DNA from 4 places in the Bacillus sp. Marseille-P3661 genome. Region 1 is predicted to be linked to each of the others. Evidence: riboswitches for the same ligand, from Rfam matches in the RefSeq annotation. Region 1 holds a riboswitch; each other region holds the start of a gene.
The links. Region 1 has a riboswitch for cyclic di-GMP ahead of C1724_RS20690 (Flp family type IVb pilin). Riboswitches for the same ligand answer to the same signal wherever they lie in the genome.
Positions count from the first base shown of each region.

Region 2: linked by a shared signal. The riboswitch ahead of C1724_RS09285 (hypothetical protein) and the one ahead of C1724_RS20690 (Flp family type IVb pilin) in region 1 are both predicted to bind cyclic di-GMP.
Region 3: linked by a shared signal. The riboswitch ahead of C1724_RS02330 (diguanylate cyclase domain-containing protein) and the one ahead of C1724_RS20690 (Flp family type IVb pilin) in region 1 are both predicted to bind cyclic di-GMP.
Region 4: linked by a shared signal. The riboswitch ahead of C1724_RS16010 (alpha/beta hydrolase) and the one ahead of C1724_RS20690 (Flp family type IVb pilin) in region 1 are both predicted to bind cyclic di-GMP.

Region 1 is NZ_LT965956.1:356,189-359,359, forward strand. Features, by position in the region: gene C1724_RS20670 (pilus assembly protein TadG-related protein) at 1-242, opposite strand, end outside; gene C1724_RS20675 (TadE/TadG family type IV pilus assembly protein) at 245-628, opposite strand; gene C1724_RS20680 (A24 family peptidase) at 625-1,116, opposite strand; gene C1724_RS20685 (Flp family type IVb pilin) at 1,215-1,403, opposite strand; cyclic di-GMP riboswitch class I at 1,481-1,575, opposite strand; gene C1724_RS20690 (Flp family type IVb pilin) at 1,615-1,803, opposite strand; cyclic di-GMP riboswitch class I at 1,894-1,986, opposite strand; gene C1724_RS20695 (DUF192 domain-containing protein) at 2,214-2,552, shown strand.
Region 2 is NZ_LT965953.1:2,003,111-2,006,281, forward strand. Features, by position in the region: gene C1724_RS09275 (hypothetical protein) at 1-319, opposite strand, end outside; gene C1724_RS09280 (LysM peptidoglycan-binding domain-containing protein) at 360-1,352, opposite strand; cyclic di-GMP riboswitch class I at 1,606-1,691, shown strand; gene C1724_RS09285 (hypothetical protein) at 1,752-2,249, shown strand; gene C1724_RS09290 (Na+/H+ antiporter NhaC family protein) at 2,508-3,171, shown strand, end outside.
Region 3 is NZ_LT965953.1:517,791-520,961, reverse strand. Features, by position in the region: gene C1724_RS02335 (PAS domain S-box protein) at 1-148, opposite strand, end outside; gene C1724_RS02330 (diguanylate cyclase domain-containing protein) at 148-1,308, opposite strand; cyclic di-GMP riboswitch class I at 1,416-1,498, opposite strand; gene C1724_RS02325 (EAL domain-containing protein) at 1,572-3,171, opposite strand, start outside.
Region 4 is NZ_LT965954.1:995,739-998,909, reverse strand. Features, by position in the region: gene gmd (GDP-mannose 4,6-dehydratase) at 1-509, opposite strand, end outside; gene C1724_RS16015 (GlsB/YeaQ/YmgE family stress response membrane protein) at 744-998, shown strand; cyclic di-GMP riboswitch class I at 1,213-1,297, shown strand; gene C1724_RS16010 (alpha/beta hydrolase) at 1,753-2,574, shown strand; gene C1724_RS16005 (CynX/NimT family MFS transporter) at 2,589-3,171, shown strand, end outside.

The DNA.
Region 1 (3,171 bases):
GTCAAATCTCCACCGTTTAAGTGGATTGCATTTTGAACCTCTTGTTCTGCTTGTGAATAATAATTTGGAAGCTCTTGTGCACCTGCTAATGCAGCAGCATCTGCTATTTTCTGGAGTCTATTTTTTTCAAGATAAATGGAGCCCATATCCATCACTAACGCAAGGAAACCAACAAATATGGACATCATGAGTGCGACCAAGACAATGACAGCACCTTCTTGTTGTTTTAAGAAAGGTTTCATTTTCATTCCACCCTCATGACAGTTTTTGTGCTAACCAATAAAGGGTTTGGCAGAAATTCTTTGAATAATGGAATCGAGAAAGTTATTGGATATGTCATATTTATCGTGACATAGGATCCACTCTTTCGGTTACTTGCCGAAGGTGTTGCAGAAATAGTAATATCATTAGCCTCAAGCGATGGTGCGGACTCTTTTGCTCGTTGTACAACTTCGGTATCTAGTGCACCTAAGCTAGCGATTCGACCTGCTTCCCGACCTGCATGCTCTAGCGTTAGATATGCATGAAAAATACGTCCGAAATCAACAATACCGAAAACTAAAAACAATAAAATAATTAAACTTAAAGCCAATTCAACGGTAGCTTGTCCTTTTTGTGATTTAATCAAAGTAGACTCACTCCCGTATAGCCTACTGTTCCTAAAACAATCGCAACTCCATATGGAAAAGCGTGATGCAATTCATTTTTACTTAGGCCATTTAATGTTCTTAATTGTGCTGAAAAGAAAATTCGTTTTAAAGAGGATAACAATTCTCGCTGTTTAAGTAAGATTATTAATGCTATAATACCGCCAATTATGGCTATATAGATAAAGGATCCAATCACAAATGCTGTACCTTTTAAAGCTCCAATTGCCATTAAAAGTTTTACATCGCCAGCAGCCATACCCCCTAACGCATAAGGAATAATTAATAATGCAAATCCAGTTAATAATCCTAATGAACTGAATACAAACCCATCCCAACCTGCTGTTAGGGTGTGTAACACAATTCCTAGCAGCATTGCTGGAAAAGTGACGATATTTAATATTTTTCGTTTCTTAATATCCGTAAAAAAAGATATAAGTAATGCTATAAGTAAGATGACGTATGTCATTCTTAAACACCTCGCAAGTAAATCTTCAATTTAAAGAAAACCCCAACTTTGACAATTCATTGGAATGAAAAAGTAGGGGTTTTCTAAAGGATTTGTTTTTAAGAACCAGACGGTGTAGTTGTACCTGTAATTTTGCTAGTAATTTCACCAAACTTTTTACTGATTTCTCCACCCATTGTTGTCATTGCTATAACAGCTGCTAAAGCGATTAATCCTAGAATTAATCCGTACTCTGTCATACCTTGTCCTTCTTCTTCTTTAAAAAACTTTTTTATTGAATTTATCATTTGTGAGTTCATCCTTTTCGATTTTTTTGCATAAAAAAATACTATTCGCCGAAGAATAGTAGGTAGTCCTCACTATTTTCGGTAACTGGCTGGCATATCGTTTTTTAGTGTTGACGATTTAGCCCCTTTAGTTTTGCGTCCCGCAATTTCCCACGGTTTGCCTTTATCTCTTTTTTATATGAATAATTCTTTAATGAATGTAAGTTGTTGTTTATGATCCAGACGTTGTAGTTGCACCTGTTATTTTGCTCGTAATTTCCTCGAACTTTTTACTAATTTCTCCACCCATTGTTGTCATTGCTATAACAGCTGCTAATGCGATTAATCCTAGAATTAATCCGTACTCCGTCATACCTTGACCTTCTTCTTCTTTAAAAAACTTTTTAATTTGGTTCATCATTATATGTGACCACCCTTCAGAATATTGAGATATTTTTTGTATAAAAAAATACTATCCCCCGAAGAATAGTAGTATCTAGCGATCACTATTTTCGGCAACTGGCTGGCATATCGTTTTTAGTGTGACGATTTAGCCCCTTTAGTTTTGCGTCCCGTGATTTCCCACGGTTTGCCCTTATCACGTTGTATTACAAACAACCGATTGCTTGTTGTCGCTGTTGTTTGTAAATGAATAATAGCATCTCTAAACTAAAAGCGACAATGACAAAATTATTCATTTTATAGTTAATTATGGTATAAAATATTTAAGATTTCTTATAAAATCTTTACTTCTACATAAATAATGTCTATTAATCCAACATTTATACTTTTAGTTAATCATTATGCTTATAAAGCAAAGGTCGTGTTTTAGTGAGGTTAATTGAAACAAAAAGAGTGCATGAAATTCCTATAAAAATCATTAAATACACTAGCTTTTTTAAACGATTTAGAGGATTAATGTTTCGGCTTAAACCGATTGTTAATGAAGGAATTCTAATAGAGCCATGTAATTCGATTCACATGTTTTTTATGTTTTTTCCTATTGATGTCGTTTTTTTGAACAAGAACAATCAAATTGTTTATGCAAAAGAAAATGTTAAGCCTTGGACCGTTATCTTTCCGATAAAAAACGCTAAATCAGTATTAGAATTACCTGTAGGTTCGATATCGAGGTATCATATCAAGGCTGGTAGTTCGATAAATATATGAAAATACATTGTTGGTGAATCCTCTTCATCAACCTGATGAAGAGGATTCACTTGGTATTTTTTACGCGGTTTCCTCTTCATTGGCTTGATGAAGAGGATTCACTTGCTATTTTTAATGCGGTTTTCTCTTCATCGGCTTGATGAAGAGGTTTCACTTGGTATTTTTAATACAGATTCCTCTTCATCGGCTTGATGAAGAGGATTCACTTGGTATTTTTTACGCGGATTCCTCTTCATCGACCTGATGAAGAGGATTCACTTGGTATTTTTAATACAGTTTCCTCTTCATCGGCTTGATGAAGAGGAATCACTTGGTATTTTTTACGCGGTTTCCTCTTCATCGGCCTGATGAAGAGGAATCACTTGGTATTTTTAATACAGTTTCCTCTTCATCGGCTTGATGAAGAGGAATCACTTGGTATTTTTTACGAAGTATCCTCTTCATCGACCTGATGAAGAGGAATCACTTGGTATTTTTTACGCGGTTTCCTCTTCATCGGCCTGATGAAAAGGAATCACTTGGTATTTTTTACGCGGTTTCCTCTTCATCGGCTTGATGAAGAGGATTCACTTGCTATTTTTAATGCGGTTTTCTCTTCATCGGCTTGATGAAGAGGTTT
Region 2 (3,171 bases), on a different contig from region 1:
GTTTTTGAAATAGGGTATAATATGTCCTTTGTTCCTGAAGAAAATTTAATTCATAATCTATACTATTTTTTTTAAATAAAGTGATAAAGTCTTCAGTATTATCATCATATGATACGAAGGTAACATATATAGGATATCTGTTTTGAAATAATAAGAAATCTTGTAAAAACCTACGGTTCCTATCTACATAATTGTCTTCTTCAGAGCACTCATTTATAAAATATATGGATTGTGTATTCCCTTCGATTTTTATATAATGACCGATATTATCTAAAAATGTATCAGTAAGTTTTTCTTCCTGAATCCATATTTCTGCCATCTGTTCTCCAATCAATATTTTAAAGTTTTAAGAAATATATTTATTGATGTGATGCTGAAATTTCCTGGATTTTACGTTCTACAAGTGGATAAAAATTATTTTTAGCGCTAGTCGTTGTATTTCCTCCAAAAAAGTTTGTGCCTGGACAGGTTTTGACATTATATTCAGGCCCTTTATCTAACACTCTTTCCCCCGTTTTCAAACTCCACCAATGATGGTAAGTGATGCTATCAATAGAAGGAGTTAACCCAAATTTCATGCTTAACAAAGCAGTGATATAAACGATCGTTTCTTTTTGTTCTGCTGTCATGACATCATGTCCCCTATCAAAGTTTCCAACATTTTCAATGGTTAATCCTACTGAATTGGCCTTCCATCCTATTGATCCTTCAGGAGTTACATTAAACGGTCGAGATACGGCTATTTTACCATCTGGAAAAGTTGTGATATTTTGCGCAATTGTCTTCCACCCCTTTTCTCTAATATGATAGTTCTCCATTCCCTTCAGCATAGAAAAATGATTATAACCGTTAAAATGTTTATATGATGGTGCCCATGTATGATGATGTTGGATTAGTGTTATTTTACGACTAAATTTATGATGTTGTAGCCAATTCTTAAATTCATCCCTCGTCATCAGAATATGCTTTCCTTGCATCGTCATTTTTTTAGGATTAATCTTTATTATTTGCCCGAGATGTAATTCATCAGAGGACAATCCATTTGTTGTTTTTATGATCTCGACTGTAGAATTATGTGCCCTAGCAATCGTCTGTAGTGTATCTCCAGCAACCACCTCGTACAACACCGGAACCCACAATCTCTGACCAACAAATAATACGTTCTCTTGTAAACCATTTGTTGCTTTTATTTCTTCTACGGAGGTTTCATACTTCATTGCGATTTCCTCTAAAGAATCTCCCGATTGCACTACGTAAATATTAGTTGGTTTAATTTGTACCGCGTATGCAGGAAATTCATTAATCAACACAACGAAAATAATACAAAGTAAAAGTACTGAATTTTTCTTCAATTTTTTAGCCCTTTCATATTTTGAATTTGATCACTAATTTCTTCATAAACGACAGTAATAGTTTGGAAAAGATAGTAATGAATTTATTCTTATTTTTGATTGGTAATTACTTGGAAACCCTAACTAATGAATAAATCGAAACAACAATTTACTTAGTTCTATACTTATTGAAAACAAACTCTTCCATTTATTTGGATAAAGATTTCCTGCAATAGCAATAATTTCAGATTGCTGAAGATGAAAAAAGTTAGTATATTTAATCTCGCAAACATGTTGAAAAGCATGGACGCAAAGCTATAGGGACTAAGGTGTAAAGCACTATGTCAGCCAGTTGCCACTTTTATTATATAAAAGTGGAGATTCAAAAATAAAAGAATCTCATTTGAAGGGAAGAGGAATATGCAACCAATCATGTCAAGAACAGAAAAATTCTCAAAACCAACAAAAAAGAGCAGCCTAAAGAAAAAGGTTGTAACTATTGTAGTGGCAGGTACGATTACCTTAGGAGCAGGTGTTACATTTGGTGCTTCACCATTATTGGATAATGTAAAATCATTTATAGCTGATACATTAGGTTTAGAAAAAAATGAACTTTCAACTAGTGCGAATACTACGCATGCTTCTGAAGTTACAGATTTTGATACATTTTTAATTGCTCTAAAAAATAGAATTACTTCTGAGCTTGGTAATCATAATGAAACTAAAAAAACAGAAGTAGATACAGCTATCACTCAATATAATGCTACATTACAATCTGAAGCTGATGCTCAGGCAACAACTGATATCACTGCAGGAAAAGCACAACTAGACACATTAGCTGCAACAGAAATTCAAGAAGCTAAGGACGCACTTGACTCTAAGTATCTAGAAATTTTCCCATCTACTACTCAACAATAATCTTAACGATATTGGGATAGATATGCTTTTACTTGGGTAAAAACCCAATTAATATAAAACAATAAGGCGCTATGGATGTCCTGACACCATAGTGCCTTATTTTGTGCTATAAAAAGTTTTCATAACAACTCTAAATGTCTCTATTTTTTCAAATTGATTTCCAATTTCTATTAATATCCCCTTCTAGCTGTGGCAATACTATGTGGGAACTGACACAGACATTATAATCGTTTACGGACGTTTTAGGGGGACGAAACTTTGGATCAAACATGGGTTTCATTAATTCCATTTTTAATTGTGATAATAATGGCAATTTGGTTAAAAGACATCTTACCTGGTCTTGTAGTTGGACTTCTTGTTGGATCTATTATTGTTACAGCGAACATAATAACTGGTACACAACAGTCGATTTCTTACATAGTAACAACCTTATCCGATGAAACGAATATTAAAATAGTAAGTTTTCTTTATGTATTCGGCGGTTTAGTAGGGATGATGAATATCGCTGGAGGTATTAAAGGATTTTCAGAATGGATTGGCACGAAAATTAAGTCTGAGCGCGGGATCCTTGGACTTATTTGGTTTACATTACCTTTTACGTTCATGATGCCAATGTTTAGGATTATGATGATAGGACCGATTGTTAAAACACTAATAAAAAAAATGAACCTATCTAAGGAAAAAGTCGGGATGACCATGGACATCTCAACAGAATCAGTGATAGTACTATTACCTGTAGCTACAGCGTTTGTTGGGTTTATGGTTTCTTTAGTCGAAGGTGGAATTCGGGGACTAAATTTAGATATGTCACCGTATGAAGTATTTTTACTAAGCATCTTGTTTAACTTTTATGCGATTGTCATGTTAATCATCGGGATTGTACAGACGCTTTGGCCTTCTAAGAAGAAATCTAATCAGAGCA
Region 3 (3,171 bases), on a different contig from region 1:
TTAGAACACTGGCTGCTGATTGGTTCACATATACATATCGATAGGAATCGCCGTCAATTTCCACTAAAATAATTAAGTCTTTCATGAAATCAAATAAACTTGAAAATGCCAAAACATCTTTTCCTATTCTTTTCACAAATTGTTTCATTATTTTCGATCTCCCTTAATGTCATGAAAAACACAATATTGATTTTTTCCATTTTTCTTAGCTGTGTACATCGCGGTATCAGCATTCTTCATTAATGTTCCCTTGTCCGAACCGTCATAAGGATAGAAACTGATACCTATACTTGTAGTTACTTGTAGTTTATTTCCATGTATGTCATAAGGATAACCAACTTTATTGATAATAGAATGTGCAACTGCAATAGCATCTTCTTTAGCTTTTATATCTCGAAGTAATATTGTAAATTCATCTCCACCTATCCGTGCAGCTAAATCGCTATCAGGTAAACATGCAGTAATACGCTTACAAACCTCTATTAATAACAAGTCCCCCATGTCATGTCCAAAATTATCATTGACCGCTTTAAAGCCATCTAAATCTAAAAACATGATGGCTAACGGCTTTGAAGTTTTGTTTTGGTAATCCACTTCCAAGATACCGGATACCTTTTCTTTAAAAAATCTTAAGTTGGGTAACCCCGTTAAATTATCATGATATGCCATATACTTTATTTTTTGCTCGGCTCGTTTTTGTTCGGTAATATCATGAATAACAACAAGCGCACCAATAATCTCACCGGTTTTACTTGTAATTTGTTTACCATTTACTGAATGAAATTGAGCAGATTCACCATTTGGTTTGTATATTAATTGTTGATGCTTAACCTCTTCTCCTCTTAAAGCTCTTAACAAAGGTATATTGTTAGTATTCATTTCTTGATTATCATCTTCATAGATATTCAATTTTTGTGTCCAATGCTCGTAAGGAATCGGAAATGATAGAAAATCTTTATTTACACGTTGTGAAGAAGTGCCATTCATATATAATAGATTTCCATCTTTGTCACAGACAGATACTCCCTCATCCATATTTTCTGTCACTGCGCGTAAAAACGTTTCTTTTAATAGTGAATTTTGTACACTTTTTTCCACATATTGAAGAAAAATATATATGCAAATTCCGATAAATACCATTTGAACACCATCAAAAACATAATCTAAAATTGTATTTTCAATAGTAATTCCTAAAGATTCAAGCACTTCATCCAAGTATTGAATAACTGCAAACATAAGAAATAGCCATAAAAAATTTTTGAGAGTTAAAAACCTCTTTGTTAGTGTAGTCATTGCAATATCGTACATATTGTTTGGTCCTCCCTATTTCAAATGAGTTAAACTTTATATAAGGATTGACCTGAAATTTCTCATAAAAAAAGCCATTCTAAAAAAGAATAGCTTTTTGTCTATCCTTTGGTAACCCGGCTGCCATTGTAGATACTTTAGGCCCGTGGCTTTGCGTCCCTAGCTTTCGATAGGTTTGCCATTTTCAAAAGTTGTTTAGTTTAAATATTAATTAACTAGCAAGTACCGAGATGTCGTTAACTCCGCCCTTTAACTTTTTTTCGCTAACCAAAATTACTCTTCTCAATAGGATCTATAGACTTAAACTTGCGGAAATCTAATTCAGCTAGTTTCCGCTTTGTGATATCCCTAGCAACTATAACAACACTCTCAATCTGCCCATTTTCACCTCGTACAGGAGTTCCTTTTGCTTCAACGTATACCCAATGACCATCTGCATGGATATGTCGAAATTCAATCTGAGCAGGTGTATTAGTAGCAATCGTTTCATCATGCATTCTCCGTACATATGGAATATCTTCCGGATGAATAAATTGAAAAACAGACATTTCATGAATTTCTTCAGGTGAATAGCCTAATATTGATTGATGTGAAGGTGAGACGTATTGAAGTACTCCATTCAAATCAACAACTCTAATTAGATCTGATGTATTCTCTGCTATAAGTCGATACTTCTCTTCACTAGCTTTTAAAGCCTCTTCTACTCGTTTTCGCTCTGTAATATCCACACAAGATGCAATGACCTCAACTATTTGTCCACCTTTTCGAATAGGTCGTAATGACGCTAAATAGTGAAGACCATTATATTCCATTTCAAAAACAACCTCTTCTTCCCCATTGAAAGCTCTTCGATAATAACTTGTGATCTCTTCAGCCACTTCAACACTTAAAACTTCAAAGTGGTCCTTCCCGAGAATTTGTTCTGGTACGAATCCTAATCGATACAGTAATTCGCCATCACACAAAGTATGGATATACCTTCCGTCCTGCTCCTTGACTTTTAACGTCATACCTTGCTGCTGACGTATAGTGTCATGCAGTTCTTGTTGCGCTATCCTAAACGCTTCTTCCATCCACTTTTGTTCCCTTATTTCTTGTGGAACTCCAAGTTGGTCGACTAGTTGCTCAAGTTCAGCAAACTTCTTCTCAATCTCTTCTATTGGCACAGGTTTACTGAATAAGTAGCCTTGTGCTTTATTACATAGATGCTGTTGTAAGAATATAAGCTGTTCTTTTGTTTCAACACCTTCAGCAATGACTTCTAGTTTAAGTTGGTGTGCCATCGCAATAATGGTTTCTACAATAGTAGAATCATTTACATCTTCTAAACAATCTCGAACGAAGGATTGGTCAATTTTCACAATATCGATTGGGAATTTTTTCAAGTAATAAAGCGAACTATAACCCGTCCCGAAATCATCTAAACTAATTGTTACTCCTAGCTTTTTCAGCTCAGACACTATCTTGAGCGCATGATGTGTATCAATCATCATACTTTCGGTAATCTCAAGCTCCAAAAATGCTGGAGGTAAACCAGTTTCATTTAGTATATGGCTAACCATTTTAATTAAATTGGGCTGATAAAACTGCCTTACTGAAAGGTTAACAGATACAACAGGTGTCATAATACCTTTATCATGTAAGGCCTTCATCTGAGTACACGCTTGTCTTAATGCCCATTCCCCAATTGGAACGATCATACCGGTTTCTTCTGCCAAAGGAATAAAGCGTGCGGGGGAAATTAATCCTTTATCAGGATGTTGCCAGCGAATTAGAGCTTCTAGTCCAGATAGTTCACCTGATTGGATATCGACCTTTGGCTGGTAATATAAAACAAATTCTTCATGTTCAATTGCTTTTCGA
Region 4 (3,171 bases), on a different contig from region 1:
AACATTTGAAAGCTTTCACGATAGTTTACTGTCATCCAATGACCAAATAATTTAGAGACGCCGTAAGGACTTCTAGGGTAAAATGGCGTTTTTTCCGATTGCATTTGTTCTTGAATTAAACCGAACATCTCACTGGTTGAAGCTTGATAGAATTTTATGCTCGGGTTTACTAATCGGATCGCCTCTAACATGTTGAGAACGCCAACCCCTGTTACATTTGCTGTGAGGATAGGTTGCTCCCATGAAGTTCCAACAAAGCTTTGTGCTGCAAGGTTATAAACTTCATCAGGCATTGTCTGTTTTAATACGCGAATAAGGGAGGAAGGATCTGTAATATCACCTTCAATTAGATCTACATCTTCTTGTATTCCTAAGAAGGATAATCTCCAATGTGTCTCTGAACTTCTGCGGGCTTTAAGCCCAACTACTTTGTAGCCTTTTTCTAATAAAAATTTTGCGAGATAGGCACCATCTTGACCGGTAATACCTGTTACTAAAGCTGTTTTCATTCTAACCCCCCATTTATAAGGTAATAGTGCAGTACCTTCGTTAGGAAAAATAATAAGTAATAACGAAGGTGTATATCGCTAAGGGCATGTATATAGCTGCTTAATTGGTATTGCTATGCTATGCTAATGTTATATATATGAATTTCCCAACATGCTGTTCCTCATGGACAGTATTAAAGATAATTCGAACAAACCATACAAGACTGCATAAGATAGCAAAAAGGAGTAAAATAAATGGATCTAATTACTTTTATTTTGACTGCAGTTATGGCGTTGGTTATAGGAATCGTAGCGGATAAGTTGTCACCTTTTGGGATGCCTGGAGGTTGGGCCGGAGCTATTGTCGCTGGGTTTATTGGGGCTTGGCTAGGGCCAGATTTATTTGGGTCTTGGGGCCCGGTAGTAGCGGGTATTTGGTTAGGCCCTGCACTTATTGGGGCCATTATTGTTGTGATTGTTGCAGGGTTAATTGCGAGACTTTTTGATTAATTTTAAAAAAATATTGAAACAGTTTGACTATAAATGGATAACATAATTATTTATTAAAATTCTGCGAATGATCGAGACTTTAAACCTAATAGTTTAGATGCAAGGAAATAAAAAAATACCTTTTCACCAATTTTTCAACAAAATTTGTTACTATTGATCTATATTTCCAAGTTTGATTTTTTGCTAATATGGGTATAAGTAACACAACCGAAATCGTACGAAGTGGCAAACCTGACGAAAGTCAGTGACGCAAAGCTAGAGGGGCTAAAGTCAAACGACCATGTTCGCCAGCTACCGAATAACGATACTTCCTACGAGGTGCGATTAAGGTACATTTCAAGGAAGGGAGTTTTTACTATGTGGTTGTCCATCGCAGCAACAATGGTGTTAATTGGAGGACTATCGTATATCCAATGGAAATTAGCATTAAAATCAATGGAATAATTCATTATGGTTTAGATTTTAGGTAGTATATTAGCATATAAAAAAACGCCTTACTTCACGAACTTTTTGTTCTGGGTTAAGGCGCTTTTTATTTGAGTTAAAAATAGTACGAGTGCAATATATTCGCAGGATAAAGAAGAAGACGTTGCGGACTTTTTAGTGTCCTTAGAGAAATTAACCCTGGCATGTCTTAGAAATAGGTAAGTATGTTAGTGTAGTTTTTGGTTTTTGTTCTAGTAGCCTGAATTATTGTAATATTAAAAAAACATAGTATAATATTAACAGACTCATTATTTGGAGGATTTTAACAATGGACTCTTTTCAGGCAAGGGATAAAAGTGACCTGTTTTTTCACTATTATCCAGCAGAATCAGATAACGTGATGATCTTGCTCCATGGAATAAGTGAAGATCATAAATATTTAAGTCCGATCGCCGATTTTATTGCAAATGAAAATCTTGCGCATGTATATACACCAGATTTACGTGGTTATGGAAAGCAGTCAATACGGAGAGGGGACTTGGATTATATTGGCCAGCATGAGGATGATTTAATGGACTTCATAAATTGGATCAATCGTAAACATAACAACCCAACGATCATTCTAGCCGGCCACTCTGCTGGCGGAGGTACGACACTGCGCTTTGCAGTAAGCTCATATAGCGAGCATATCCATGGATATTTATTGCTGGCACCCTTTATTCATCCATTTGCTCCAACAACACCGAAAAAAAACGAAAATAGCAGCTCGAGTGTAAGTTTCATTAAATTACTTTCATTAATGCTCCTTAATCGTCTTAGGATTACTAAATTTAACAATTGGATGGTATATACAAATAATAAGCCCGAGCATATTCAACATGGCAGGGAAACCCTTCAACTGAGTTACCGACTATTTTTCTCTCGTTTTCCACATCTTTACAAAGATAGTCTAAAAGCATTGCATAAACCTACATTAGTACTTGTAGGAGATAAAGATGAGGAATTTGTAGCTGACCAATATCACCCACTATTTACAAAGTATAATAATGCGAAGGTACATATGATTAGTGAAGCAAATCATGATGGGATATTATCTCATCCTGTTACCTATCAAATGACAAAAAAGTGGATAGAAGAGGTATTTCAATAAAAGGAGTTTTCATAATGCAAAGTCAGACTAAAAGTCAAACTTTAGTAAATACCGAAACAAGAACAGTAGGGAAAACACTATTGTTAGTAGGAATTATTTTGGTTGCGTTTAATTTACGACCAGCGTTGACATCGGTTGGGCCGTTAGTTAGTTTAATTCGTGCAGATACGGGGATCACAGCTGGTTTAGCTGGTTTTATCACGACACTTCCGTTACTTTCATTTGGGATTCTATCCATTTTAGCACCAAAATTTGGTCATCGTTATGGTAATGAACGAATGATATTTGTTGGTTTAATGGTACTCGTAGGTGGCATTCTGATACGTTCAAGTGGGTTTATTTCATTATTATTCGTGGGAACTGCATTGATTGGGATAGGCATAGCTATTTCTAATGTTTTATTACCAGGTATTATTAAAAATAAATTTCCTGAAAAAGTAGGACTAATGACAAGTATCTATACAACGTCAATGGCTGTGATTGCTGCGTTAGGATCAGGCTTTAGTGTCATTCTAGCGGAAGATTTACAGTTAGGGTGGAGAGGTTCATTGCTGACGTGGGGCTTATTTGCAGTAATAGCAGCAATTATTTGGATCC